DNA from 2 places in the Psychrobacter sp. AT9 genome. Region 2 is predicted to be linked to the other one. Evidence: predicted binding sites of a transcription regulator. Region 2 holds the regulator's gene; the other holds the start of a gene.

Region 1 (15,310 bases), 430 kb from region 2:
GCGTTTATTACTTTTATAATGATGGTGATGAGCGCTTGTATTGCGGCAGTGCTGACTGGATGGATCGCAATCTATTCCATCGTGTCGAAGTCGCTTTTCCGATTGAAGATAAAAAACTGTTCAAGCAGGTTTATCAAGATGGGCTGCTCAATTATCTACAAGATAACGTCCAAGCATGGCTACTTAATGGCGATGGGGCGTGGCAGCAAAGTCAACCAGCCGCCGATGAAGCACCACATATTGCCCAAGATCATTTGCTACGGGTAATCAATCACGTCGGTGAGCCAATATAGACGAAGGTTTTGCTTATATTGTTTGCTAATGCTGTCATTTAACAGCATTAGCCCTATAAAAGCCCTATGATTTATTGAACCAAGCGCTGGCTACGACCGACGCTTGGTTTTTTTGCGCTCGGATAAGTTACAAACTGTCTGGTAACCTCACATTTATTCACATATTGATACGGCAGTACACTGGTGCGCTGTTGGTTGGCTTAACTATAATTGATGACAGTTCTACCGCTATTGCAAAGATATTTTTAATAAAAATCATACCGAGATGCTTACCTTTGTAGAATGTTATTCAATTTTACAAAGGTAAGCGTAAAAAGAATGGCTGGTTTACTAAACAACGATAATAATAGGAATTGCACCATGAGTAACACTAACAACGATACTTCAGACATTAAAAAAGCAGCTAATCAGGCAGATGATCAACAAATCGAGAAAAACTTAAATGAAGATAAAAAGGTAGATGCTCCTGAAGAGTTGAGCAAAGAAGAGCAAACCTCTTTTATTGATGATGAGTTACGGACAGACAAGTAAGCAGCAGTTTGAACGATATCAATAACAACGATATCAATGACTATGTTCAATGAAGAATTAACACTATAAACGCGAGGGACACGCTATGACAGTCAATACAGAACCAAATAACAAAGAGAAAGTATTGGTCGATGATCCCGTAGCATCGGAACCGAAAAACACTAGAGAAAATACCAAAGACAGTTTTGAAGGTCGAAAACACGAACCTGATATCGATGGACCACAGCAGGATTCACAGGAAACAGACGAGATATATTCCGACCCACGTGAAGAAGAGAACTTACCAGCAGGTGGCAAAAACGTGGCGGATCTCAATGCTTATGATTTGAGCAAAAATAACAACACCTAGTATTTGCATGACTGCTTGGTATTTTCTATTAATTAAAACGCTAACATTATTCGTTGGCCTCCTAACACGATAAGGACATGACTATGCAACCGCAAGATCCTGCGTTAAGTAGAACTGCAATTGATGATACTAATGTTGAGGCAATGCATAAAGAACCCGTCAACGACCATGACGACGTTGAAAGCCATACCAATCAAAACAAAGGGACTGATACTTTAAAGGAAGAAGTCGTTGATTCAGAACATGTGAATGACGATGACAATCCTGCACGCCAGCCTGACCGCCGTGATCAACAAGGCAGCAGTCCGTTTGATGACAATGTTAACGAAGACACCGTGGGCAGTGAAGCGCCAAAAAGTGAAGGCATCACAGACATGAATAGATATGCCAATATTGACAATGCACAAACTCGCGTCTTAAACCCAGACGAAAAAGACTGAAAATCTGATTTTAGCTAGAGCGTGTTGAATATTAGACCACGGCAATGACTGATCAAAGCTTGAGTTGGACAATATGAGTTAGAAAATAATTATTGTAATAATAACTATTATAACAAGGAGTGGTGATGAATAACTCAAATGATAGGGCTGACACCGATAACCTTAAGCTCAAAGATGCGGATGATAATAATGGTATCGTCCCTGATGATGCACTACAAAAGGCAAATCCAGCCGCTGCAGAACAAGCGACTGACGATCATGATCCGCATAATGTTGCGAAAAATAACAAAAAGTATGACAGCCCGCTTATGGAAGATAAGAAATAGTCATAACTGACCATTATATTCTGTACAGACAAATAAAAAAGCTAACACTAGGCATCGTTTATGAGACTAGGGCGTGTCCTCATTTTAAAAATGGTGATAAAAATGAGATAAATTGCCGTCAAACAAGGAAAGTAGCGCAAAAAATATCGAGATATTGATAAGCTATTTGACGATGTTTGGCAAAATTTAGCCATTTTTAGCCCATTTAGAGAGTAATTGATTGAATTGAGGACACGCCCTGATGTTGGCTTTTTTATGCGATCGATATGGGTGCTTTTATATAGCGCTTATTTAACAAAATCTGCCAGCTTAAACGCTAAGCAGGGGTGCCGCTGTGAAAGCGCAGCTCAGTATCAGGACTGGATATCAACTCTGCTTCTACTGCTTTAAAAAATGCGACGCGCTCATCGATATCATCATCAGATAGCGATTGTGCCAATGCTAAATAATCTTCGAAATGGCGGCTTTCTGACTTCAATAAGTAGCGATAGTATTTTGCCAAACGCTCATCGTCGATGACGTCAGAAAGCGCAGCAAAGCGCTCGCAAGAGCGTGCTTCAATGAATGCCCCAATGATTAGCACGTCGACCATCGCTGCTGGCTCATGAGTACGCTTGTGCTTGAGCAACCCTTTGGCATAACGCCCCGCACTCAGATATCTCCACTCTTGCCCGCGCTCATGCATGATGCCGAGCACTTGCTCATAATGCAGCATCTCTTCACGTATCAGTTGTGCCAATTTGCGCTGCAAATCATACGAGAACTCATAGCGGAATAATAGATTCATCGCTGTACCAGCCGCTTTTTTTTCGCAGTTGGCATGATCTTGAATGATTAATGGTACATCCGCAGTAGCCGCATCTACCCACGCCTGTGTGGTTCGCGAGCCCAAAAAGTCATAAACAGCGGATAGGTCAACCTTAATAGGGGTGCGCAGTTGTGCGATATCGGCACTCTCTTTTTCTATACGGTCTTTTTCTACACTGTTTTCTTCTATATTGTCTTTGTCTATAACGTCTTCTACACGGTTGTGGGAAGCAACGTCATCTTTGCTGTTGCTGGGTTTCATATTTTCTTTATTCATAGTCTTTGCCATAGTGGAATGTTAAACACTTTTTAATCAAATATTAAAAGTTAAATAGATAACCGTTAAGCATAAATGGAGGCTGTAATGATTACTTACAGTTTATACTGAACGTATAACGGCCTAGCTCTAAAGTATGGATTAATGCCCCTAGAGTAGATGGCTCATAGAGTATCATTATTATACAGCCTAAGTATTTACTTAGTGAATGGCGTTTCCTTGTTTATTTTATTATTTGATAGTAGGATGAGATTTTGCTTTTCAGGCATTTTGTCTTACTATTGATTATCATTTAGTAGCGGCTAATGCGCATTATATCAACTGCCAATCCTGTATCAAAACACAAGATTTATAGGCCAGATCTTCTTAAAGACGGTCCAAAAACCATAGATGCTACATTAACCAGATGTTGTATCAAACAGATATCATATGAGCAGCTGCCCGATTATAGCTGACAGTACATACTGTTATGTTTGCTATTTATCCACTGTAAAGCAAACTAGGCACAAATGCTGCAAGGGCACACGTTTTCCAACCATTAGAGTAGCAACTTAGCATTAACACACCTCACGAACAGATAAGGATAACAATATGAGCCAGTCTTCTAACGCCAACCGTGTTCAAAAAGGCATTCTTGCCATCGACCAGCAGATGTATGACTTTATTGAAAACGAAGTGCTGCCGAAAGTCGGTGTTGATTCAGAAAGTTATTGGTCAGGTTTTGAAAAAGTCATCAAAGAATTTACTCCGCGTAATAAAGCGCTGCTAGAAACTCGTGACAAGATTCAAGCGCAGATCGATCAGTGGCACCTGCAACACCCTGCCAAAGACGGCGAAATTGATTACCCTACTTATAAAGCATTCTTAAAAGAGATTGGCTATCTGTTACCAGAAGGCGATGATTTTAAAGTTAGCACGCAAAACGTTGATGATGAGATTGCTCATATCGCAGGGCCACAGCTGGTCGTGCCAGTCCGAAATGCTCGCTACGCACTCAATGCGACGAACGCTCGTTGGGGCAGCTTATACGATGCTTTGTATGGTACTGATGTCATTAGTGATGATAATGGCCAAGAAGCGAAAGGCGGCTATAATCCGACTCGCGGTGCGGCAGTTGTCGCCTATGCCAAATCATTTTTGGACGAGCATTTTGCCTTAGCGTCAGGCTCATATAACGATGTGACCGGCTTTAAAGTGGTCGATGGCAAACTGGAAATCGTCCAAGGCGATAGCAGCACTGAGCTAAAAGATACCGCCAAATTTGTTGGTTTCGTTGGTGAGGCTGAATCTCCTACTGGTATTTTATTAAAAAATAACGGCTTACATGCTGAGATTCAAATCGATGCCAATCATCCGGTCGGTAAAGATGACCCAGCAAACATCAAAGATGTACTATTAGAATCAGCGATTACGGCGATTCAGGATTGTGAAGATTCAATCGCTGCTGTCGATGCAGAAGAAAAAGTAGAAGTATATCGCAACTGGCTGGGTCTAATGAATGGCGACTTGCAAGAAACCTTTGAAAAAGGGGGCAAGACCAGCACTCGTAAGCAAAACCCAGACCGCGAATATAACACCCCAGACGGTGGGAAGTTGATCTTGCCTGGTCGTTCACTATTACTTATTCGTAATGTCGGTCACTTGATGCAAAACCCTGCAATCTTAGTAGATTTGGGCAATGGTCAAGAACAAATCTTTGAAGGTCTAATGGATGGCTTGATTACGCCACTATTAACGCTAAATGATTTGAAAGGTCAGAACGAGCTATCAAACTCACGTAAAGGCTCGATGTATATTGTGAAGCCAAAAATGCACGGCCCTGAAGAAGTCAAAATGGCCAATGACTTGTTTAACGCTTCAGAAGATTTATTAGGGCTAGAGCGCAACAGCCTTAAAATCGGCATCATGGATGAAGAACGTCGCATGACGGTTAATTTGAAAGAAGCCATTCGCCAAGCAAAAGAGCGTGTTATCTTTATCAACACCGGCTTCTTAGATCGCACGGGCGATGAGATGCATACCAGTATGAACGCAGGGCCTTTTGTCCCTAAAGGTGACATGAAGTCACAAGCATGGCAGCCAGCCTACGAGCAGTGGAACGTCGATATCGGTCTGGAGACTGGCCTACAGGGTGTCGCTCAGATTGGTAAAGGCATGTGGGCGAAGCCTGATGAGATGAAAGAGATGATGGATACCAAGGCCGCTCATCCTAAGTCTGGTGCGAGTACGGCGTGGGTACCATCGCCAACAGGTGCAACCTTACACAGCATGCACTATCATCAAGTCAACGTCGCTGATGTACAGGACAGCCTAAAATCACGTGAGCGTGCCAGTTTAGACGATATCTTGACCATCCCATTGGCGAAAGACACCAACTGGACAGACGAAGAGAAACAGCAAGAGCTTGAAAACAATGCTCAGGGCATCTTAGGTTACGTCGTACGCTGGGTAAACCAAGGCGTTGGCTGTTCTAAAGTCCCTGACATCAATGACGTTGGTCTCATGGAAGATCGTGCGACCTTGCGGATATCGAGCCAACACATTGCCAACTGGTTGCATCATAACGTCGTGAGCGAACAGCAAGTGATGGATACGATGAAACGTATGGCAAAAGTCGTCGATGAGCAAAATGCAGGTGATAGTGACTATCAGCCAATGGCAGATAACTTTGAACACTCTTATGCGTTCAAAGCGGCTTGTGATTTGGTGTTTAAAGGTCGCGAGCAGCCAAGTGGCTATACTGAGCCACTATTGCATCAAGCGCGTCTTGATCTCAAAGCAAATGCCTAAAACGATAGGTTAAGTATCATGTTTGCTCATGTAACCTAAGTGCTATTTAAGCCTTTGGGCGTGATCAGGCATTGATGCATCTTACCCGTTTGTGACTGTCATATGTGTCAGAAATATGACAAACAGTTCTTTATGAGCGCTATTTATTTATCAATAAGTAGCGCTTTTTTTGGGTCAATGTATCGTATTTATTACCGCCAATTAATATTATCAGTAATGATATTAATTAATGGGTATCGTATCTATTTGAGTCGATAGGGGTTTTTTCATAACGGTTCAAATATGACAAAGCATTTGTTATTCGATAGTAGATGTATCGAAAAAGCAAAAAAAAATGTTGCAAATTATGTCAAAGTTGTTATGCTTGTATTCGAAGTATGAGTTTGGTAACGGATGTTACGCAACGGAGTGATAAAGACCAAAGATTACATGGCAGTTACGTTCTAATCCCAGTCATGTGAGTCATGGTTTTTTTTGTCTTATTGTAGTAGAAATTCGCCACACTTGTTTTAGACCAATCTCGGTAGCCAGTTACACATTATATCTTTGAGGATTTGTGACGATACCATTATGGGCGCCGGCTAATCATAGCTTGCTCATTACTACAATTGTAAAGTGGAGATACCCCATGAAAAAACTACTTTTAGCTACAGCCATCGCAGCCCTATCTGTATCTGCAGCCAACGCAGCACCTACTGTCTATGGTAAAGCTTTCGTTACTGCTGACTATGTAAATGCTGAGCGTGATGGTAACGATGATCAATTCGACGTAGACAGTGATTCAGTACAAATCAACTCAAACATTTCACGCCTTGGTTTTAAAGGTTCTGAAGCAATGACTGCTAACACTGATGTTATCTATCAGTTAGAGTATGGCATTGCCATCGATGGTACTGATGACAATATTGGTCTTAAAAGCCGTGATACCTATCTTGGTCTAAATAACAAGCAATATGGTCAATTCCGCTTTGGTCGTAACTACTCAGTAACTGACTACATCAACAACGTTACTGTTACTGAAGGTTTTTGGGATAATTTAGGTGTTAGTAATCTTGATATGGAAGGCGATGTTCTTGATGCTGTAACTATGGCTGATGGCGGCCGTGTCAATGACTCTATCGTATGGATTGCCCCTAAATACAACGGCTTGCCTTTAGAGCTTGCTCTACAGTACGGTGCAGACGAGCGCTTTGTAACTGACAGTGGCGACCGTGACAGTGGTTATGGTGCTTCATTGATGTTTGACCAAGGTACAGGCTTCACTGCTGGTGTTGCTTACGAAAAAGACATGAGCCAAACTGGTGATCTTTTACGTGGTAGTGCTACCGTTGATCTAGGTAAATACATGGCTTATCCAGTTATGTTAGGTGCAATGTATCAAGTAGCTGATTTCGATGCCGGTACTGAAGATGAAAAAGGTCTAATTGTAAGCGCTGAAATGGGTCTAGCTAACTTTGCTCGTCCAGCATCTGTATATGTACAGTACAATGGTACTGAAAACTTAGCTGGTGTTAACAACCGTGACTCAGACCAAGTGGTTGTAGGTGGCAAATATAACTTTAAAGACAACATGATTGCTCATGCTTATGTTGGTAACAACTCTGCTGAAGACAAGAATAGTAATACTGATCTTGACGTATTCGCACTTGGTGGCGGTCTAGAATACTTATTCTAGTATCACACTCAAGTAGATAGTATAAAAAGACTCATCCTTCGGGATGAGTTTTTTTATGCGAAAAAAGAAAGTAGCCCTTCATTGTAATCAGTCTTAAAATAGATAGTTACAGGCATGTAAATTTTGTTCTTTCATCTTACTGTAATATTTGCTTGATAAAGTAGTGTCTAAGCCGTTCTGGTGGCTCGTTATATATCATGGTCTTGGGAGTTTGTAGCAATACCATTGTACATGCCAGTCAATCTTAGCCAATTTATCACTCAAATCGTCAAGTGGAGATACCCTTTGAAAAAATTACTTTTAGCCTCAGCAATTGCAACGCTATCAGTTTCTGCCGTTCAAGCCGCGCCAACGGTCTATGGCAAAGCATTCGTCACTGCTAACTATGTCAACGCTGAGCTTGATCGTCAGTCTATGGATCTGCCTAACGACACTATCAATATCAATGAAGACAGCAGCTCAGTACAAGTCAGCTCGCATTCTTCACGTCTAGGGTTCAAAGGGTCCGAAGCAATCACTGCTAATACCGATGTGATTTATCAATTAGAGTATGGCATCAAGATCGATGACAGCGGTAGCAGCAACATTGGTTTTAAAAGCCGTGACACCTATCTAGGTTTTAAAAACAAAGACTACGGTCAATTTCGCTTTGGTCGCAACTACTCAGTGTCAGATTACGTCAACAACGTAACCGTTAACGAAGGTTATTGGGATAATATCGGCTCAAGCTCTCTTGGTGGTGATGGTACGCTGAGTGAAGCGCTTACCTTGACTGATGGTGAGCGTATTAATAACTCAATCGTATGGATTGCACCCAAATACAATGGTCTACCATTAGAGCTTGCCTTACAATACGGTGCTGATGAGTCTTTTGTCTCTGATAGCGATGACCGTGACAGTGGCTTTGGTGCTTCATTGATGTTTGATCCAGGTACTGGCTTTACTGCAGGTGTTGGTTATGACAAAGACATGAGCGTCACAGGTGAGATTCTACGTGGTAGTGCCAGTGTCGATTTGGGCAAATACATGGCTTATCCTGTGAAGCTAGGCGCGCTATACCAGCAAGTTGATTTTGATAATTCAGATGATGAAGAGAAAGGATTGGTCGTTAGTGCCGAGATGGGTCTAACTAACTTTGCTCGCCCAGCATCTGTTTATCTTCAGTATGATAAGACTGAGAACTTGGCTGGCCTTGATGGCAACGACTCAGACCAAATCGTATTGGGCGGTAAATATAAGTTCAAAGACAATATGATTGCTCATGCTTATATTGGTCAAAACTCTGCAGATTTAGAGAACGGTCTGCTCGTTGTTAGAAACAATGCTGATGACACCATTGACTCAGTTAAAGCTCGTGGTGATGCGGATGTGTTTGCTATCGGTGGCGGTTTAGAATATAAATTCTAACTCAATATAGTCAGTTTAATATAAAAAAGAGACAGTGTGACGGATATAAATTTTTGTAGCCTTTGTCTGCGCTTGCACAGCAAGCAAGAAAAATTTGTACCAGTCACGCATTATAATGTCGTGTATCTATTTTATTTAGTATCGACTATATGCTGCATAAATACTCTGCTAAAAAGCTCATCCTTCGGGGTGAGTTTTTTTATTATGCGGTTTTAATCAATAAACATTGAGCAAAAACTAAGAGTTTCGGATAGTTTGCGCTTTTGCCCTATATTTTTTGGCGTATCTTTAGTAAAATCCTTCTTTACCAATTACCGAAAGAGTACTATGACCAAGTTTATATTTGTGACCGGTGGGGTAGTGTCCTCACTAGGAAAAGGTATCACTGCTGCTTCTCTTGCCGCGATACTCGAAGCGCGCGGTGTGAACGTGACAATGACCAAGATGGATCCGTATATTAACGTCGATCCAGGTACCATGAGTCCGTTCCAGCATGGCGAAGTGTTCGTCACTGAAGATGGGGCGGAGACGGATTTAGATTTGGGTTATTATGAGCGTTTTTTACGCCACTCTAAGATGAGTAAGAGTAATAACTTTACCAGTGGTCGCATCTATCAGAACGTACTGAATAAAGAGCGCCGTGGTGAATACCTGGGCGGTACTGTGCAGGTTATCCCGCATATCACTGATGAGATTAAGAGCAAAATCCTTGCCAGTGGCGAGGGTTATGATATCGCTATTATTGAGATTGGTGGTACGGTCGGTGATATCGAGTCGCTGCCCTTTATGGAAGCGGTACGCCAGATGCAAGTAGAGCTAGGTCGCAATCGCGCCATGCTGATGCATTTGACCTTGGTACCTTATATCGCTAGTGCCGGTGAAACCAAAACCAAGCCTACCCAGCATTCGGTTAAAGAGCTTCGTTCTATTGGTTTACAGCCTGATGTCTTAATTTGCCGCTCTGATCATCATATCTCACAAGACAATCGCCGTAAGATTGCATTGTTTACCAATGTCGAAGAACGCGCGGTCATCATGTGTGAAGATGCGCAAAGTATTTATCAAATACCGCGCACCCTTTATGAGCAAGATCTTGATGATTTGATTTGTGAGCGCTTTGGTTTGGATGTGCCTGAAGCAGATTTGAGCGATTGGGACAAAGTCGTTGAAGCCCAGCTCAATCCTGAATCAACGGTCACCGTAGCGATGGTCGGCAAATACGTCGAGCTGCCTGATGCGTACAAATCAATTAACGAAGCATTATTACATGCTGGTATCACTCATAAAGTAGATGTGAAAATTGATTATATCGATGCCGAACGTTTGGAAGGCGACGATGTTTTATTTGCACAGCTTAATGATGCCGATGCTATCTTAGTGCCCGGTGGCTTTGGTGAGCGCGGTACCATGGGTAAAATGAAAGCCATTACTTATGCTCGCGAAAACAACGTGCCATATTTGGGTATTTGCCTTGGTATGCAGTTGGCCGTTATTGAATACGCACGTAATGTGATGAATATCGATGCCAACTCTTCTGAGTTCGATCGCAAGACTGCTGAGCCAATCATTGGTCTGATCACTGAATGGTTAGATGAGCGCGGCGAGCTACAGATTCGCAGTGACGACTCGGACCTTGGTGGTACCATGCGTTTAGGCGCACAGCAAGCTGAGCTAGTCGCTGGTAGCAAGCTGAGCCAGATCTATGGCGCTAGCAATATCACTGAGCGTCATCGCCATCGTTATGAGATGAACAATCGTTACATCGAGCCATTAGAGCAAGCAGGTATGACCATATCGGGTTATTCTGCCAAGCAGCATTTGGTTGAGTCGGTTGAGATTAGCGAGCATCCATGGTTTGTCGCCGTACAGTTCCATCCTGAATTTACCAGCTCGCCACGTGGTGGTCATCCACTGTTTAACAGCTTTGTGAAAGCCGCAAAAAATCATAGCGAAACAAAGTAATCGTTAAAATGTGAAGTGTTGTGAAATATAGTGTGAAAGCGTTATTTTTACCAAAAAAGACTGATCTACGGATTGGTCTTTTTTTTGCTTAATTTGATGGGTGATAATGGTTGTTTAGATATTCTTTTAGTTAGCGATATCTAATTACGCTTGGACACTTTTTTTAATTGGGCTATCGGTTACAATATGGGATAGACGTGTTGATAACAATAAAGAGGACAAGGGTTTCATGGAAAATCTATTAACAGCGCAATCACATATTCAGCTTAAGACTCCGAGTAATAACACCATTAATATTGGCAACGATCAGCCCTTTGTGCTGTTCGGTGGTATGAATGTCTTAGAATCCAAAGAATTGGCGTTCGAAATTGCTGAGCAGTATGTCGAGATTTGTCAGCGTTTGGGCATCGGCTATGTGTTCAAGGCCAGTTTTGACAAGGCCAATCGCTCAAGCCTGCATTCGTATCGAGGTCCAGGTCTAGAGAAAGGTATCGATTGGCTGGGACAAATTAAAGAAAAGTTCCAAGTGCCGATTATTACTGATGTGCATGAGCCGTATCAAGCAGCGCCCGTCGCTGAAGTTGCTGATATCATCCAATTGCCCGCTTTTTTATCGCGTCAGACTGACTTGGTGCATGCGATGGCGAAGACCGATGCGATTATTAATATCAAAAAAGCGCAGTTTTTAGCGCCGCATGAGATGCGCCATATCGTCAATAAATGCCTCGAAGGTGGTAATGACAAGCTGATACTTTGTGAGCGCGGTAGTGCTTTTGGTTATAATAATTTGGTCGTCGATATGCTGGGCTTCGATACCATGAAGCAGATGGACATACCGGTATTTTTCGATGTCACCCACAGTCTGCAGCAGCCAGGCGGCCGTAGCGATAGCGCTGGTGGACGACGTGAGCAAATCACGACACTTGCACGTGCCGGTATGGCAACTGGATTGGCAGGGTTGTTTTTAGAAGCGCATCCAAATCCAGAAACTGCAAAATGTGATGGTCCGTGCGCCTTGAGAATGAGTCAGTTAGAGCCATTTTTACGTCAGCTTAAGCAAATTGATGATCTCGTTAAAGGCTTTGAGATATTAGATACTCATTAATAGTATAGATTATAAGAGAGTAAGATAATGGCCATACAAGTTGCACAAGTCAGTATCGAAAACATCGATGACGCTGAAGGTCTTGATAGCTTGATGACAGCGCTTAAGAATATTACAGGAGTCACGGCGATTGAGCTTGATCCTGATAATGACGTTGCAACCATGCGCTATGATGATACCAATACCAGTATTCACGCCTTAACTGCCGCGATTAGCATGGTCGATTATGTTACCCAACCGTTTCCCATCGATTCACCGCAAAATCCACACTATGATGATTAGCGTTGAGCAAAACATTCTTTGATGATAGGTCTTTTAATAAAGTAACAACCAAACAGTCTTGTTACTGAGGATGATAGCGCTTATGCTTGTTTAGTGTAGCTTTGATAAATTTTAGAAGGTAAATATTAAAGAACAGCTATCAAGGCTATCTTCACTAATAAAAATAAGGAGCCGAACATGGCAAACCAAACACGTATTATTAAAATCGACGGCATGACTTGTGGTGGCTGTGTGGCGAGTGTTCATAACGCCACCGCCGATATTGATGGGCTAGATGATATCAGTATCGAGCTTGCAGACAATCAAGCAACGGTCACCTTTGATGATAGTAAAACCAGTGCCGAAGTCATTGCATCAGCTATCGATGACGCTGGCTTTGATGCCACCGTTGCTAACGCTTAATCTTATCCATTTGTATAAAAAACCGGCTATCATGGCTGGTTTTTTAATGGTTAAAAATTATTGATAGTAGCGTCAAAATATAGAGCTATCCTTTTCAATACAGCTGAAGAAGTCAAAGAAATTGAAGAATTTGAATGACTACCAATCATGACCATTTAGGATCATTATTTAGCATTATTGCCATTACTGATGATAATAGCATGCTAATTATTCGATTCGATTACAGTAATATTCAATAGCAGAATGTTTTACTTGTTTGACTTAGATGTCCCCTCCACTGGGTTGTTGTTGTTTTAGCTCAGACGACCTTATAACGCCATAACGCATAAACGCCATACCGAGTTTTATTTATGAATGATTCTACCCAAACTGACAATCATAACGCTTACGATGTAGAAACTGACATTCAATCCAATACGCCGCTCGCGCCGCAGCGTGCGCACTTGCAGTTGGCTATTGATGGCATGACATGTCAGGCCTGTGCCTCGCGAATTGAAAAGGTGCTCAATAAAAAGCCGTCGGTATACGAGGTGAGTGTGAACTTCGCTGGTGAGACCGCGAATGTCGATTATGATCCGACCCAGACGACGCCTGAGCAAGTCACAGAATGGGTAAATAAAACTGGTTTCGTTGCCAACTTGCAGGCAGCTGATAGTTTGTTTGCCCAAGCGGATAAAGATGCGGCGACTCAGTACCCGTGGCGCTTGATTGGCTTGTGGCTATGTTTGCTGCCGTTTTTAGTTGGTATGGCAGGTATGCTGACAGGCTTTGGTATGGCGTGGATGCCATCGGTTTGGATTCAGTTTGTCCTAGCGACGATTGTACAATTTGGCTTGGCATTACCGTTCTATAAGAGCGCTTGGGCATCCATTAAAGGTGGTCTTGCTAATATGGATGTGCTGGTCGTCATTGGTACGGTAACCATATGGGCGTATTCAACATATCTGTGGCTGACGCATGGCGATGGTACGTTAAATAGCCTGCTACAAAGTGGTCACGCTGGTGGTCATGGGACTGGCAATAGCCCTGCTGTGTATTTTGAAGCTGGGGTGATGGTTATTGCTTTTGTGCGAACGGGTAAATATTTAGAAGAGCGTACCAAAAAACACAGCCTTAATAGTATTGATTTATTATTGTCTTTAACGCCTGATGAAGTTGAACAGCAGCAGCCAAATGGTGATTTTCATAATGTAGCTCTTAAAGATGTGCAAATTGGTGATATTTTGCGTGCCAAACAAGGTAGCCGTGTGGCAACGGATGGGGTAGTCATCGAAGGTAGTGGCTGGTGTGTGGAGAGTCATTTAACGGGTGAGTCAGTACCTCTCAAAAAAGAAGAGGGTAATAGTCTGCTAGCAGGCGCTTTAGTCGAAAACGGCAGCCTACTATATCGCGTCAGTGCTAAAGGCAGTGATACGAAGCTGGGTGATATGGTACAAGCCCTCAGCGATGCGCAAGGCTCAAAAGCCGACTTGGCGCGTCTAGCTGATCGAGTCACGGCTATTTTTGTACCAGTGGTGGTAACGATTGCTTTGGTCACCTTTGGGGTCACATGGTGGCTAACAGGTATGGTTGATACTGCCCTAATGCATGCCGTATCAGTATTGGTCATTGCTTGTCCTTGTGCGCTTGGCTTAGCCACGCCAGCGGCTATCATGGCTGGTATGGGAGTCGCTGCTCGTCATGGCGTTTGGTTTAAAGATGCGCAAAGCCTAGAAGCTGCAGGTAATATTGATACGGTCGTGCTCGATAAAACGGGTACATTGACTATTGGTAAACCGACTATCGTCGATAAGGTGATGGTTGATAAGTCGCTTGCTGTGGATGATGTATTGCAGATTGCCGCCAGCGTCGAGGCGCATGCCAGCCATCCGTTAGCCACCGCGTTAATAAATACTGCCAGAGACCGTAATCTGCCATTAATGAATGTTACGGATATTAGTGTCGTTAAAGGCGCTGGTATACAAGCGAGCATTGAAGGTTTAGGTGTGGTAAAAGTCGGCACCGCAGAGTTTGCTAATTTAACGCTACCAAAGCTGATGCCAAAAGTATGGCAAATCGCCAGTACCGTTGCCATTAGTATTAACGATGAAGCCTTAGGTGCTTTTGCTTTAGCTGATGATTTAAAAGCCGATACCCCTCAGGCCATTACTGCGCTACAAGATGCTGGTATCAATGTCATTTTAATGAGTGGTGATAAGCAATCCGTCGTCGATCATGTCGCAGGGCAGCTGGGTATCAAGCAAGCTTATGGCAAGATGAGTCCACGTGATAAAGCGAGCCAAATCGCCTTGTTGCAAACAGCTGGTCACAAAGTCGCAATGGCAGGTGATGGCGTCAATGATGCGCCAGCGATGGCAACCGCTGATGCCAGTTTTGCGATGTTTGAAGGCACAGATGTTGCCCAGCATAGTGCTTCTGCCCGTTTGATGGGCGAGTCGCTGATGCATATCGATGCCGCGCAAAAAATTGCGCAAGCCACGCTACGTAATATTAAGCAAAATCTGTTTTTTGCCTTTATTTACAATTGCCTTGGCATTCCGCTTGCCGCTTTTGGTTTTTTAAATCCTATGATTGCCGCCGCTGCGATGGCGCTTAGCTCTATTTCTGTATTAATGAATGCGCTACGTCTAACTCGATTCAAAACGGAAGTGGAACTTGATAACA
Region 2 (15,310 bases):
GTTGCAAAGCGTAAATCATCATCTTCAGGAAAACCACCTAAAATACATATTTCATGAGCCAAGTCTTTCGCTGCTGAAGGTTCTTCTGAATTGACATTCTCGGTAAGACTAGAAAATCCGGCACCTGTAAATAGTATAGACTGACCTGTTGCAATTTTCGCAATTATGTCATCAGTATTTATCTGTTCTCTTTTTATTAATTCTCTATTAATTGGAATATCCATGATTGAATCCTTTTGTAAAAATAATGTGGGTGTCTGAAAACGTTATTATTCTTTTACTAATGCTACTGTAACTAGGGTCAGACCAAAGTTCGGATAAAACCTATGTTAACTTATTCTATCAAAAATATTCTTAATACTTAGTTACAAACTTCCATCCATCATCTCCATCCACAACCGACTCATCGAACACTCTCACAAACCCTTGTTTCACCAACTCAATGCGCGATACTTCAGGTTCACCATCCGTTTTGACAATGGGTGCGTCTATAGGCGTAACAGATTGCCACGGCAACGCTTGTCCTGTTTTATTAGCCAATACAAAACTAAAGAATGCCGTGTCGCCCGCCATCATACGTAGGTCATCAACGACCAACTGGATGTCTTGCTTGTTTGGCTCGGCAGCGTCATCAAGCATTGTTTGAGTTCGGTAGCCTGTCCAATCACCAGAGAACCAATCCAGCCTGTGCGCATAGGGCTGGCTCGCGGTTGGCAGGTTTGCACGTAGCATCTGCGAGTTGTCATACTGCGTCAGATAGCGATACTCAGGCAAGCGACTGTCTAAAACGCTACCGCGTATTTCAATCAATCTGTTTTGATCGTCTTTAGCGACTGTACGCCACATCAGGATAGTAGGTAGGACAGGCATGGTTTTGATACGGACTATATTGTCTATTTTGGCAACTGCTAAGGTTTGCTCAGCTTTGTCTTGCGCGTAATATTTTAGACCTAACGACAGCATCAAATAACCACTACTGATAACCAACATCCAAATGGCAAGCCGTTGGCAATGAGCTAATACGCCAGTTTTAAAAATACCAAGCTTGCTTCCTTTTGTCAGTCCTACGATCATGGCGATGAGCAGTGGCAACGTATATAGCGGATCGATGATAAACATCGACGCAATACTAAAAGGCGTCAGCGACAGAGACTCTTGCAGCGGCCACAGTAATTGCGTGCCATAGACCGTGAAGCTGTCTAAAAGTGGATGCGTTGTCAGCGCCAAAGTCATCGCTAGGGCTAAACGTTTAGTAGAGTAGGGCAAAGGCATATCGCGCCATTGATGATAGCGGCTGATTGCCAATGCGCCTACGATGCCGACTGCCGTCAAGACAATTAGCGAATGACTAAAACCACGGTGATACGTCATATTGCTGATGGGATCAGGATAATGTATTAAGACATCCAAATCAGGCAAAGTACCTAGCATGGCCCCATATAGATAGGCTTTGCGTCCTTGGTATTTACCCAGTACCGCACCTTGTACACTAGCGCCTAAAACAATCTGACTGAGTGAATCCATGGTTGTCTACTTGTTCATTATCGAGTAAGGATTGAGCTTTATATCAGTATATTTTTTAGAGAACCTCAAAATGGTGAGCAGATAATGCCTCACGCAGCATCGCAATATTATAATACGCATGTGCTTTAGTAGTATTTTGAAAGAAGATATATAACGTATCAAAGTGCTGGCGCTGATTAGCAATCGCTTGTGCCCAGTCCTGCATCTCCGCTTCGCTATAACGATAATCATGACGATCAGCCGCGCTCATCGCATCCCACCAATTCAGATTATTGCCATGCATGCGCAGATAGCCAGTGCGTTCGGTAAATATCAATCGTGATGGTGGTAGGCCATTCACCTTAGGATAATCAACGCTGCACCAAATGAGACTTTGCTGCCGAAAGCTATCGACTACTTGCGGTGTGTGCCAAGCGTTATGACGAAACTCAATGGTGAGTGGGTAGTCTTGAAACCAACTGACAAGTTCTGCTAGATAGAGACGATGCTCGCGAGTACGGTCAAAGCCGTGAGGGAACTGGAGTAGCAAAGGTGCTAAAGCATTTGCTTCGATAAGCGGAGATAGGGCGTTTAAAAATGCTTGTGCGTGTTCGGCAGTGCCTTTGCGTACATGAGTAAAGTTTTGATGCAGCTTAACGGCGAACTTTAACTCGCTGTCGGCTTGTACATAAGCTTTATTAACCATCCCAGCAAAGGCTTTTTGTCCAATAGGTGCGTAAAAGCTGCTATTAATCTCCACCGCCCCATATTGCTTGGCATACTCACGTAAAAAGTCCGTTTTCTTTGTGCCCGTTGGATACAGTGTACCGAGCAAGTCGGTATCGCTATAGCCGCCAGTGCCAAGGTAAATACGCGGAGTAGGAATACTGTCCATGTTGACCACTCATTGCTATTTTGATGGGTAAATTATTTAACTTATCTTTTATAGTGCCATCTTTATAGGGCTATTTTTTACGCGACCAGAGCCACTCAATCAGTGCCAATAGCGCATCGTTGTCAATGTTGTCGGTGCTACTACTCAACTCACCACTACTCATTTCACGAATGATAGCAGCGCGCCCATCATTAAACAGCGATTGCGCATAGCTGGTCGCCTGATCCACACCCATTAGTTTCACGTAAGTAGACTTGTCTAGTTTTTCATCGCTACCAGCAGGTTTGCCAAGCGTATCGGTGCTGGTGGTCACATCTAAAATATCGTCTTGAACTTGAAAGGCCAGCCCAATATGCTGTGCACACTCTTGCAGTGCCATGCGCTGAGGAGCCGTCGCGCCAGCACAGATGCCGCCCATAAGCATGGCAGCTTCAATTAACGCGCCTGTTTTGTCACGGTGGATGGATTCCAAGTCTGTTTGTGAGATGCTGTCACTGGCTTCTGCATTTAGATCCAGCATTTGACCCGAGACCATACGTCTGGCACGTGGCGCAAATATAGCGAGTAGCTGGCTTGCAATATTTGAGTCATAAGGTGCAAAGGTAGGTAGCTCTGCGGTCAATACTTCAAAAGCTAGCGTTTGTAATACGTCACCGGCGAGTAGGGCGGTCGATTCTTCAAAGACGATATGAGCCGTTGGCTGACCACGGCGCAGGTCATCATCGTCCATACAGGGCAAGTCATCATGCACCAACGAATAGGTATGCAATAGCTCTACCGCCAATGCTGCACGGCGCGCCATATCATAATCTGAGTCGTTTTCTAATAACGAGGCTAATTCATCGCTGACTGCCGTATCTGTATCAAACTTATTATCAATACTCTTATCACTGTGATCATTCACATTGGCAAAGGCGCTGGCGACCAGTAGTGGACGCACCAATTTACCTTGACCCGTCATCACATAACGGCAAGCATCCAACAGTGGGCTTGGTAACTGGGCATAAGCAAACAGCACGTCGATGTCTTGCGCCAATTGCTCGCGCACAGCACTATGGAATTGCTGGGTGCTATTATTGGCATTGCTATCGGTTCTGCTGTCAGAGCGATTAAAAGACTTAAAGCTAGTAGGCATAACGCTTGGCGTAGAAGAAACAGTCATAATCCAACCATTTATCAGAGGAGTAATAAAAATATCGTTAGTGTAGCATGAACGATTATATTGCTTGTGTGAGACAGAGTATCAATCGATTGTTTTTGACACTTTTCTGTTGCGGTCTTTTTGGGACAAGGCTTACTTCAGCCGAAAGATAACAACAAGATTTCGTTACGCACAGATGATTTCACTCATTGGTTGAATATGTTCTGATAAAAGAGCAAGCTAAGCGAGGTACAATTAATTGGATAGCACCAACGGTCTACCATCTTTGAGATGGTACTCATTCAATATTAGGTTCATTGTTTATCTAAGTTAGTGATTCAATTCGATAACTCAGTATACAGTTGTTCACTAAATAACTTTTAGCGTAAGGTAAATGCCTGCAAGCGATTTAAGAGTGACTTGCGAGTATGGCATTAGCTTGTGACAGTGAGGGGCATAATCCCCTACACTAATTGACGTGAAAATGATCTGGTGACGATGGCAATAGGTTTTTACTCAGGTTATTTGGTCGTCGATGCCTCATATCGCACCATATCTCAGTCAATATTTATAACATCAACACTTGCAACAGCAGCACCTTGAAAGAAATTATATAAATGAAGTGTCATATGATGTCATGTAAGAAACGCAAAATAAGTGCATCATCATGAGCGCTAGATAATAAAGACATCTTCACTCGTGCGTAGACTCTGTGTTGGTTTTTATGACACAACAGGCGCACAGTGCTATTACCCATTTTACTAACAGTAACTGGCTATTTATTTTAATTTAAAACGTAGCTTTCGTTATATAGAAAGGAGTTTCAGATGGTATACCAAGGAAATCGCATCACGGTGACAATGCTAGAGGATGGCATCGCCAATATGCAGTACAACGCCGAAAATGAGAGCGTGAACAAGTTTGATGCCGAAACCAACAAACAGTTTGGTGAAGCCGTCACCGCTTTAGAAAAAGCTGATGACGTAAAAGGTCTTATCGTAACTTCGGCGAAAGGCGTGTTTATCGCTGGTGCTGACATCACAGAATTCGTCGGTTCTTTCAAAAAGTCAGAAAGCGAGATCAAAGATTGGGTCGTTCATGTTAATGACGCTTTCAATCGTTTTGAAGACTTGCCGTTTCCAAAAGTAGCTGCCATCAATGGCGCTGCAATGGGCGGTGGTTGTGAGATGACATTGGTTTGTGAATACCGTGTCATGAGTGACAAAGCGATTATTGGTTTGCCAGAAACTCAGCTAGGCATCTTCCCAGGTTTTGGTGGTACGGTTCGTAGTACGCGTATCATTGGTATCGACAATGCGCTTGAGCTTATCGCGACTGGCGCTCCTAAAAAAGCACTAGCAGCACTAAAGCTAGGCTTGGTTGATGCGACGGTTCCTGCTGATGACTTGCAAGATGCAGCAATTGACTTGGTCAAAAAATGTATCTCAGGTGAGCTTGATTGGAAAGCAAAACGTGAAGAAAAACTGGTTCCTGTTAAGCTAAATCAGCTTGAGCAAGCCATGGCATTCAACAGTGCCAAAGGTATGATCTTTGCCAAAGCAAATCCTAAGCAATATCCAGCACCAGCGCTCGCGATCGAAGCAATCGAAAAGCATGTGAATTTATCACGTGACAAAGCGATCGACGTTGAAGCGACCTATTTTGCAAAAGCGGCGAAAACTCCACAAGCAGAAAGCTTGGTTGGTCTATTCTTAAACGATCAATTGGTTAAGAAATTAGCGAAGCAGCACAGCAAGCAAGCACACGAAATCAATGAAGCGGCTGTACTAGGCGCTGGTATCATGGGTGGCGGTATCGCTTATCAGGCAGCCAGCAAAGGCTTGCCAATCATCATGAAAGACATCAAGTCTGAGCAATTAGACCTTGGTATGGGCGAAGCCAGCAAGCTACTTGGCAAAATGGTCGATCGCGGCAAAATGACCCCAGCAAAAATGGGCGAAACCTTAAGCCGTATCCGTCCAACGCTTAACTATGGTGATTTTGCTGAGACTGACATCGTTATCGAAGCAGTGGTAGAAAATCCAAACGTCAAACGTGCGGTTCTTAAAGAAGTAGAAGGTCTAGTAAAAGACGATTGTATCCTAGCGTCAAACACTTCGACTATCTCTATTACTTTCTTAGCTGAAGCGTTAGAGCGTCCAGAAAACTTCGTTGGTATGCATTTTTTCAACCCAGTAAACCGTATGCCGCTAGTAGAAGTTATTCGCGGTGAAAAATCTTCTGAAGAAGCTATTTCAACGACCGTTGCTTTGGCCACAAAAATGGGCAAAGTGCCTGTCGTCGTGAATGACTGCCCAGGTTTCCTTGTGAACCGCGTATTGTTTCCATACTTTGGCGCCTTTGATTTGCTGCTTAAGCAAGGTGCTGATTTCGTCCATGTTGATAAAGTCATGGAAAAATTCGGCTGGCCGATGGGTCCTGCTTACCTAATCGACGTCGTTGGTCTAGATACGGGTGTACATGGCGCAGAAGTCATGGCAGAAGGTTTCCCTGACCGTATGAAGCCTGATTATAAAGGCGCGATTGAGCTTTTATATGAAAACAAACGCTTAGGTCAGAAAAACGGTGTTGGTTTCTATAAGTACGAAATGGACAAGCGCGGCAAGCCAAAGAAAGTTGCTGACGAAGCCACTTATGAGCTACTCAAAACCACGACAGATAGCGACAAGCAAACCTTTGATGATCAAGCGATTATCGACCGTACCATGCTGGCTTTCTGTAATGAGACCGTGCGCTGCCTAGAAGACAATATCGTTAGCACGCCATCTGAAGCTGATATGGCGATGATTATGGGCGTTGGTTTCCCGCCATTCCGCGGTGGTCCTTGCCGTTATGTCGACCAAATGGGTCTAGATAACTACTTGGCATTGTGTGAAAAATACGCCCATCTTGGCAAAGCCTATGAAGCGCCGCAAAAAATTCGCGATATGGCAGCAGCAGGCGAGACCTTTTACGCCACAGCGTAATAGGCAGTCACTACTAGGATGAAGTGCCGTACGTTTGCTATTTAGGCTAAGAGCAATTGAGACATGAATCGTCTCCAATAGTGAACGTACGATTATAGTGAGTTTCATTTAATGCTAGTACAAGGAACTCAAGCGCTAATGTACGTATTGTACTTTAAGCGAGATTGACGAGGTAATAGCACTAAAGTGGACTGACTACACTGACAATAAAAATTGAAAAGGAAGATAGTATGACAATTTTAAGTCCAAAAGACGTGGTCATCGTAGATGGCGTACGCTCAGCAATGGGTAAAACCAAAAACGGCATGTTCCGTCACGTTCGCGCTGATAGCATGTCTGCTGAATTGGTACGTGCATTGGTTGAACGTAACGATTTCGATCCACGCGACGTTGAAGACATCATCTGGGGTTGTGTCAACCAAACGCTAGAGCAAGGTCTAAACATCGGTCGTAACATCGGTCTGCTGGCTGGTATTCCAAAGACTGCTGGCGGTCAAACCGTTAACCGTCTATGTGGTTCTTCTATGCAGGCGCTACACACTGCCGCTGCCCAAATCATGACCAATCAAGGTGATGTGTTCATCATCGGTGGTGTAGAGCACATGGGTCACGTCGGCATGATGCATGGCGTTGATCTCAACCCTGAAGCATCAAAGCATTATGCAAAAGCTTCAAACATGATGGGCTTAACTGCTGAAATGCTAGGTCGTATGAATGGCATCACCCGTGAAGAGCAAGATGCCTTTGGTCTTGAGTCTCATCGCCGTGCATGGGCTGCGACCACTGAAGGTCGTTTTGACAATGAAATCATCGGTATCGAAGGTCATGATGCTGCTGGTCGCTTGCAACTATGTACCGTTGATGAAGTGATTCGCCCTGATGCTACGATGGAGCAAATGCAAAATCTACGTCCAGCCTTTGATCCTAAAGGTGGTACAGTAACTGCTGCAACATCATCTGCATTATCTGACGGTGCGTCTGCAATGCTAGTGATGAGCGCCCAAAAAGCCAAAGAGCTAGGTCTTAAGCCACGCGCTCGTATTCGCAGCATGGCTGTGGCTGGTTGTGATGCCGCTATCATGGGTTACGGTCCTGTACCTGCTACGCAAAAAGCACTTAAGCGTGCTGGTATGAGCATCGATGATATGCAAACCATCGAGCTAAACGAAGCGTTCGCAGCGCAAGGCTTATCAGTATTAAAAGCCTTGAACTTGACGGACAAGCAAGACATCGTCAACATCAACGGTGGCGCGATTGCGCTAGGTCATCCACTAGGGTGTTCTGGTGCTCGTATCACGGTTACCTTGCTAAACGCGATGGAGCAATCAGATACTGAAATCGGTCTAGCGACCATGTGTATCGGTCTTGGCCAAGGTATTGCGACTATTATTGAGCGTGTTTAATTTTAGTCTGACTTCCAAATAGTAGTAAATATTAATAAAACTGATATTTGTTGATCAATTTTATATTAATGTCTTGTAAAATGAGCGCCTCTCACTTAATGTTGGAGGCGCTTTTTTGTGCCCGCATAAAATAAAACAATGTAAATAAGTATGTTGAATTCAATCATATCGTTATTGGTGGAGTGAAAAAGGCTAACAAAATTAGGACGTGGTTCATTGTAAATGAATGGTGATAGGGCATGGATGATAACAATAAGCAAAGCCAATATAGATATAAGAATAAAAACAGAAGCAGAGTAGGTAAACAGGAAAGACGTAAACTTGCTAAGCGCAAAGAACAGAAAGCCAAACGTCCCAAAGGATCGATTAAACTAAAATTAAAGCAGGTATTTTTACCTTATTTGGGTTTGAGTATTCTGACCATTTTACTCTTTGGTGCTTTGCGTTGGTTGCTAGATATTTATTTAGATGTTCTACCTTTAAAAGAAGGCTACTGGGATTTTATCATTCCTTGTTTATTATCCGTCTTGGTCATTACTATTTGGATGTGGCCGAGATACGAGCTTTTGACTTTAACGTCGGATAAGCGCAGTAGTTCGAGCTGTTTCTTTGTTGCGATGGTTTTAGCATTAGCGATACCGCTTTTGATCAGCCAAAACTATTTATCCAAAGCGGCTTACGAGATCATTGAAGTAGACAGCTTGAACGATATCCGTCACTATCCAAAACAAAAATACTTCAAAGTTGGTAATGTTGAGCCAGTAAAATCAGAGAGAGTTTCTTATATAGAGACACAAGTAGTAGTCAATGGACGATACTTCGAATCGACATTGCATATTGATTATTACATTGTTACACCGTTTACCGCTGCTGATAATATCTGGCTAGGTTCTAGCTACCACACGAAATACGATAATCGTGCAGATCAAAACATTAAAGACAGACAATACTCAGCGTTTATTAATGACTCGAGCTATAGATACGCCGCTGCTGACCTCTCTAATATCAGATATTTTAGAAAGCTGAAGTCATCAAATGACAGAAGCGCCTATTTGTATACTATCTCTAAAACTAATAAGCAGTCTAATTTACCACCCTTGGTGTTAGTACCTGAATCAGAGATATTCGTTGACAGTTTAGATCGTGACTTTGTCTGGGGATTTGGTTCATTTTTTATCGGCATGGGGCTATGCTTTTTGCTTATTCTTGCAGCAGATATTGATAATCAAGAAAAAAAGGGCACGCGAAAACGTACACCTATCAAAAAACAAAAGCCCGTAAAAAAACGAGCACCAGTGAGTGATGTATCAAAAAGCCTAGTAACTTTATTTAGAAGTAATAAAAAACGACCTGCAACGTTGGTGTTAATACTGACCTGTATAGGTGCATTTATACTTACCGTATTCATGGGTATGGATATTATTAACCCTTTATCCAGACAGGTAAATAGTGTAGGTGGGTTGACGATGGACGCGCTGCAAGCTGGTCAATATTGGCAAGTAGTGATATCGCTTTTTGTACACGCAGGGATTATACATTTAGTAATGAGTTTGGCGATGCTTTTTTCAGTCGGTTATATTTTAGAAAAAGTATTAGGTCCTGCACGTTTTATGATTACCTTTTTTATATGTGGCATTTTTTCCAATATTTTAGGGGCTCTCTATTATGATATGGACATGGCGGGTGCTTGGGGCGCTATATTAGGCATGTTTGGTATTGCGATAACATTAGTTATTTATAAGATTTTTAACAAAAAATATAGAGAAATATATGGTGCTACTGTGGCTGTCATATTGACCATCCTCTTATCCAGTATGTTTGTTGCTTTCATAAACACGCTCAGCTATATGGTGTATTATCTTCTGACCTTATGTGTTGGTATGATTTTCGGTGTGGTCATAGTTATGACTCAAAAACAGTCTTTATTACGCAATGCTAGGCGTCATAATATATAGTTATTGGCTATTCATAATCGAAAACCTACGCTAAGCAATATGAATCAAACGTGATGAATTGTTATTAATCATTATTAGAGACTATCTCCATTGACGCACTCAGCAAACTATGACTAAATGAGCATAAGGCTAATAAAGACAATATCAATGATAAAACTAACATAGCCTTTAACAATAAAGTCAGCCGTACAAGGAGTGTGCCATGTCTACTATGATTACCGATCGTACCTATCGAATCGCTCGCGAAAATACCCAAGCGATGATAATCGATGTTCAAGAACGCTTAACGCCGCATATTTATGACCATGAAAATATCGTCAAAAAGACAGTCACTTTGATCAAAGGTCTACAAGCCCTGAACATCCCAATTATGCTCAACGAGCAGTACAAAAAAGGTTTGGGCGATACGCTACCTGAGATACGTGAAGTATTAGAAGGCGACAATACCAAAAGCTTTGAAAAGGTTACCTTTAGTGCTTGTGATAATAATGATTCATGGCATTATCTAGCGCAGCAAAATCGAAGCATTGTCCTATTATTTGGTGTCGAAGCCCATGTGTGCGTCATGCAAACGGCGCTGGATTTATTGGATAATGGGATGCAGCCAGTTATTATTGGTGATGCCGTTGGGTCGCGCTTTCCTTATGACAAAAAACAAGCCATTCGCCGTATTCGACGCGCTGGCGGCGTGATTACGACAGTAGAATCCATTCTGTTTGAATTATGCCGCAGTAGCCAAGACCATGCTTTTAAGACTATTAGTAATTTGATTAAGTAGCGGATGCGATAAAGGGTTGAGAATGAATGACAAACTCTTAGCGTTATTGTTTCAATTAATATAAATTATTTTCGTGAAAACAGCGCTTGATAAGACAGGCGCTGTATTGCATTTAACCAGAGAGAAATATGTCCTCAAACATACCTATAACATTGACCGATCCAACGCGCGACGCAAATATTAAGATAGATGACGTCACGCATTTCTTATTAGAGCTTGATGCCCTAAAACGTGTCAATCGACGCAGCTATGTGACGGGGACGACTCGCTTGGAAAACTCTGCTGAGCACTCGTGGCATCTAGCAATGGCATGCTGGTCAATCGCTGAATTGTTTGAGTTGGACGTCAATCATGAAAAATTGCTTAAGATGGCACTGGTGCATGATTTGGGTGAGATTGATGCGGGCGATACTTTTTTATATGCTGATACCCGTCGTGATGCGCACCTCGAAGAGCGCGAGGGTATTGCTCGATTACAACGCGAGCGTGGTAACGGTATTACTGATTTAAGTGAGATCTGGGAAGAGCAGGAGACAGGTAATAGTAAAGAGGCTGATCTACTTAGAGTGGTCGATCGTTTATTGCCATTTTTGCTTAATTTAAATACTGAGGGCAAAACGTGGATTGAGCTTGGTGTTGCACGCTCGCAAGTGGCTGGCGCGCATGAATTTATCAAAGACAGCTTTCCGATTATCCATGATTGGTTATCACAACACATTGAATACGCGACCCAGCAAGGGTGGTTGGTTGATAAATAAATTGATAACATCACCTTGTTACTGACTCGCAACGTTTGACGCTGTTTAAAACCTTTATATTGAATAGTGTCAATAATAATAGAGAGGTTCCATGCACTTATTTAAGAACTATAAAACATGGTGCAAATCGCTAGCCTTTGTCAGCATGCTGGGACTAGCGCAAATGGCGCAAGCGCTTGCTCCTATCAGTGATGGCGATAAATTGGCGCACGATGCTAAAAAACAGATTGGTGTCACGGTGAGTTATGATCCTACTTACCGTAAGCTGGACTTTCCGCGTGGCGATGTACCAATAGAGACTGGCGTCTGTACCGATGTGATTGTCCGTGCTTATCGTTTGCAAAATGTGGATTTGCAGCAGTTGGTCAACCATGACATGAAATCAAGTTGGTCGGACTACCCAAAGATTTGGGGCTTAAAGTCAACGGACAAAAATATCGATCATCGACGCGTGCCCAACCTTGAAACGTTTTTTGCGCGTCATGGACAGACGTTATCTACGACCGATAAAGGCAGTTTTCAAGCGGGAGACGTTGTGTCATGGCGGCTGCCAAAGGGTAACTTGCCGCACATCGGTATCGTCTCAGATAAAGTAGCTGCTGATGGTACGCCGCTGATTATTCATAATATCGGAAGTGGTACGCAGGAGGAAAACATCCTATTTGCTTATCCTATCCATAAGCACTTTCGATATTGATAAAGGCTTTTGGAAAAGGGAGCCTAAAGTAGTAAAAACAAGCAATACAAAATGGAAGTAGTACAAACTAACAGCCATTAAAAAGCCCAGTCAAACGTCATTATCTACGTTTAACTGGGCTTTTCAGTATTATGAGCTTCTTACAAATTAAGCTTGCTGAGTTTTTGCTTGACCCAATAACTGTCCCATTTTTACCACGCTATTGGCTTTCATGCTGTCCTGCCAATCCGCTTTTGCGGCTTTTGGTAAAACGACAATCGCCGTTGAACCCAAATAAAAGCGTCCAAGCTCAGCGCCTTTTTCAAAGCTCATATTGTGCTCTGATTCTTGGATGTCCTCAGTGCGGCTGATTTTGCCAGTGGCGACGGTTTCGATACCAGCGACAATCATAGCGCCGACCATTACCACGGCAGCTTTGCCGTATTCTGTATCAAATAAACAAACCAAACGCTCATTACGAGCAAATAAATCCGGCACGTTAGCGGCCGTGGTATTATTGACAGAGAATAGTGTACCTGGCACATATCGGGTCTTAGTTAATGTACCCGCAAATGGCATATGCACACGGTGGTAATTACTGGGTGCGAGATAAACAGTCGCAAAGCTACCATCAGCGAAGTAGCTACCATCTTCGCTGTCAGCAAGTAATTGGCCAACATCATAATGACGACCTTTTGCCTGCAGTAATTTATGGTCTTCAATTTGACCTAGCTGCGAGATGATACCATCAGCAGGACTGACAATACCGTTGGCGCTGCTGTCGATAGTACGTGCATTTTCTTTGAGCTCACGGGTAAAAAAGTCATTAAAGCTCTCATAAGCATTAAAGCTCTGACGTTCATACTCACCTAAGCTGACGCCGTAAGCTTTGGCAAAGCCACGAATAAAGGCACGTTTGACGTACGGATGACGGCTGGCGGCTAGACGCCCAGCGACTTTACTCAGCTGCTGCTGCGGGACAAGCTGTTGTAAGGTGGTAAATACATTCATAATAAGGCTACCAAAATAGGATTGGAAATAAGAATAAAAATTAGGCAAGTTAATGGCTGTATTTTATCATGGACAGCATATTATTGTCTGAGCATAATCTGTTAAGGAATCAGTAAATGAAAGCACTTATACAACGAGTGAGCCATGCCAGCGTCGTCGTCGATCAGCATTGTATTGGCAAAATCGATCATGGGATATTGGCATATATTGGCTTGGGGCATGAAGATAGCCTGCAAACTGCCCAACGCATGATCGACAAAATCTTGGCCTATCGTATTTTTGAAAACGATGAAGATCCTGCCAAGGTCGGTAAACTGGATAAAAATGTGCAACAGGTCTGTGGCGGACTACTGTTGGTGTCGCAGTTTACCTTGATGGCAAAAACAGACAAGGGTCGTCGCCCTGACTTTGGTGGCGCGATGGCACCTGATGCTGCTCAAGTGCTGTTTGCACAACTGGTTGATTATGCCAACACTCAGCATCACAATGTTGCCACTGGTCAGTTTGGCGCTGATATGCAAGTTGCCAGCGTCAATGATGGGCCCTTAAACTTTTTATTAGAAGTATAAAAATTATCTGTCATCAAGCTGTCATAATTAGTCCGTTTAATAAGTAGAAACGGGCGAGTGTTTATCGCCTCTTTCTGTATCTTGATTTTTTGAATGCTAACTTTTTGAACGCTGATATTTTGACTATAATAATAAGGTTGCCGTATGTACAATGAGCAAATTTTGATCGTCGAGGATGAGCCTGCGATTCGTGAAATGATTGTGATGACGTTAGAGATGGCTGGATTTGATAGTTTACAGGCTGCCGACGCATCAGAGGCGCATCAGCAAGTGGTCGATCACCGTCCGGCGCTCATATTATTGGATTGGATGCTGACCGGCGAAAAAAGTGGTATTGATTTTTGTCGTATGCTCAAGAACGACGATTTGCTCGCTGAGATACCGGTTATTATGCTAACGGCCAAAAGTGAGGAAGACAGTAAGGTTCATGGTCTTGATGCGGGTGCTGATGACTATATGACCAAGCCTTTTTCGACACGGGAATTAATCTCAAGAATCAAGGCAGTGCTACGTCGTAGTAGTACATTGAGCGCCGACAAGCCTATCGAAATCGGCAAGCTTAGCTTAGATCCCAAAAGCCAGCGCGTAACGGCGGCAGGTCAGCTCATTGATATCGGCCCGACAGAGTATCGGTTGTTAGCATTTTTTATGAGTCATCCAGAGCGTGCGTATACACGGACACAGCTGCTAGATCAGGTTTGGGGCGGCAATGTCTATATTGAAGATCGAACGATTGATGTCCATATTCGGCGTTTACGTAAATTACTACAGCCTTATGACTGTGCTACGCTGATACAAACGGTGCGCGGTACTGGGTATCGGTTTTCCAGCTTGATTGAATCCAATTAGACCAAGACAGAACAAGTCGTGGCAAGCGTAAAACAACGCAGAAGACAGTAGTAAGGATAACGATGACGATAATGCCGATAAAAAATGAGCAACAGGGTGAGCAAGCGCAAGTTGCCCAGCACAATACAACAAATCAACTCAAAAAAATCCGCAGTGCCTTACTAGCACTACGGGATGCGGTCATTTTGCTCAATGATGATGATGGTTTGGAATGGTGGAATCAGGCAGCGGAAGATTTATTGTTATTGCAGTCAAGCAACAAAGGTCAAAGCATTTTTGACTTTATCACCGTGCCTGAATTTCGCCAGTATTATCAGGCTATCACGCCACCGAGCGATGGTGTGCACATGGTGTCATGGCGAGACCCTAAACGTTATCTAAAGTGTGAACTGACGCCTTTCGGCGATGAAAAACTACTGATAATTTATGATGTGACCCGCTTGCAGCATTTGGAGCAAATGCGCCGTGACTTTGTGGCCAATGTCTCGCATGAGCTGCGTACGCCATTGACCGTACTGATGGGCTATCTAGAAAATTTCTCTGATCAAGAGGATATGCCCCCGCAGTGGCGGCGTGGCTTTGAGCTAATGACCCAGCAGACTGCTCGTATGAATAGGATTGTAAATGACTTATTGCTATTGTCTCGCATCGAAATAGAAGAGACGCATGAGCTAAATGATATCGATATGACCAAGTTACTGACGCATATCTATGATGATGCGCAGGCGTATAACCAAGAATATGGTCATACTATTCATTTGCAGATAGACACTTATGATGGATTG

What was found. Region 2 encodes PhoB, which activates phosphate uptake and scavenging genes when phosphate is short. Its sites were predicted from a motif close to TGTCATNAANCTGTCATAA; they were not measured.
Region 1: the regulator PhoB is predicted to act here: its motif matches at 7,618-7,636, upstream of ACMFL8_RS11020 (porin).

The regions. Positions count from the first base shown of each region.
Region 1 covers NZ_JBKOTW010000001.1:2,631,639-2,646,948, reverse strand. The annotation lists gene ppk1 (polyphosphate kinase 1) at 1-293, shown strand, start outside; gene ACMFL8_RS11055 (hypothetical protein) at 654-824, shown strand; gene ACMFL8_RS11050 (hypothetical protein) at 910-1,173, shown strand; gene ACMFL8_RS11045 (hypothetical protein) at 1,257-1,613, shown strand; gene ACMFL8_RS11040 (hypothetical protein) at 1,739-1,939, shown strand; gene ACMFL8_RS11035 (tRNA-(ms[2]io[6]A)-hydroxylase) at 2,256-3,023, opposite strand; gene ACMFL8_RS11030 (malate synthase G) at 3,615-5,813, shown strand; gene ACMFL8_RS11025 (porin) at 6,442-7,488, shown strand; gene ACMFL8_RS11020 (porin) at 7,774-8,895, shown strand; gene ACMFL8_RS11015 (CTP synthase) at 9,223-10,857, shown strand; gene kdsA (3-deoxy-8-phosphooctulonate synthase) at 11,087-11,962, shown strand; gene ACMFL8_RS11005 (hypothetical protein) at 11,990-12,244, shown strand; gene ACMFL8_RS11000 (heavy-metal-associated domain-containing protein) at 12,422-12,646, shown strand; gene ACMFL8_RS10995 (heavy metal translocating P-type ATPase) at 12,997-15,310, shown strand, end outside.
Region 2 covers NZ_JBKOTW010000001.1:3,058,115-3,073,424, reverse strand. The annotation lists gene ACMFL8_RS12850 (SIR2 family protein) at 1-224, opposite strand, end outside; gene ACMFL8_RS12845 (metal-dependent hydrolase) at 355-1,524, opposite strand; gene ACMFL8_RS12840 (DUF72 domain-containing protein) at 1,580-2,398, opposite strand; gene ACMFL8_RS12835 (polyprenyl synthetase family protein) at 2,469-3,560, opposite strand; gene fadB (fatty acid oxidation complex subunit alpha FadB) at 4,367-6,526, shown strand; gene fadA (acetyl-CoA C-acyltransferase FadA) at 6,757-7,929, shown strand; gene ACMFL8_RS12820 (rhomboid family intramembrane serine protease) at 8,169-9,884, shown strand; gene ACMFL8_RS12815 (isochorismatase family protein) at 10,087-10,662, shown strand; gene ACMFL8_RS12810 (HD domain-containing protein) at 10,791-11,420, shown strand; gene ACMFL8_RS12805 (DUF1287 domain-containing protein) at 11,512-12,117, shown strand; gene asd (archaetidylserine decarboxylase) at 12,265-13,107, opposite strand; gene dtd (D-aminoacyl-tRNA deacylase) at 13,224-13,676, shown strand; gene phoB (phosphate regulon transcriptional regulator PhoB) at 13,821-14,525, shown strand; gene phoR (phosphate regulon sensor histidine kinase PhoR) at 14,588-15,310, shown strand, end outside.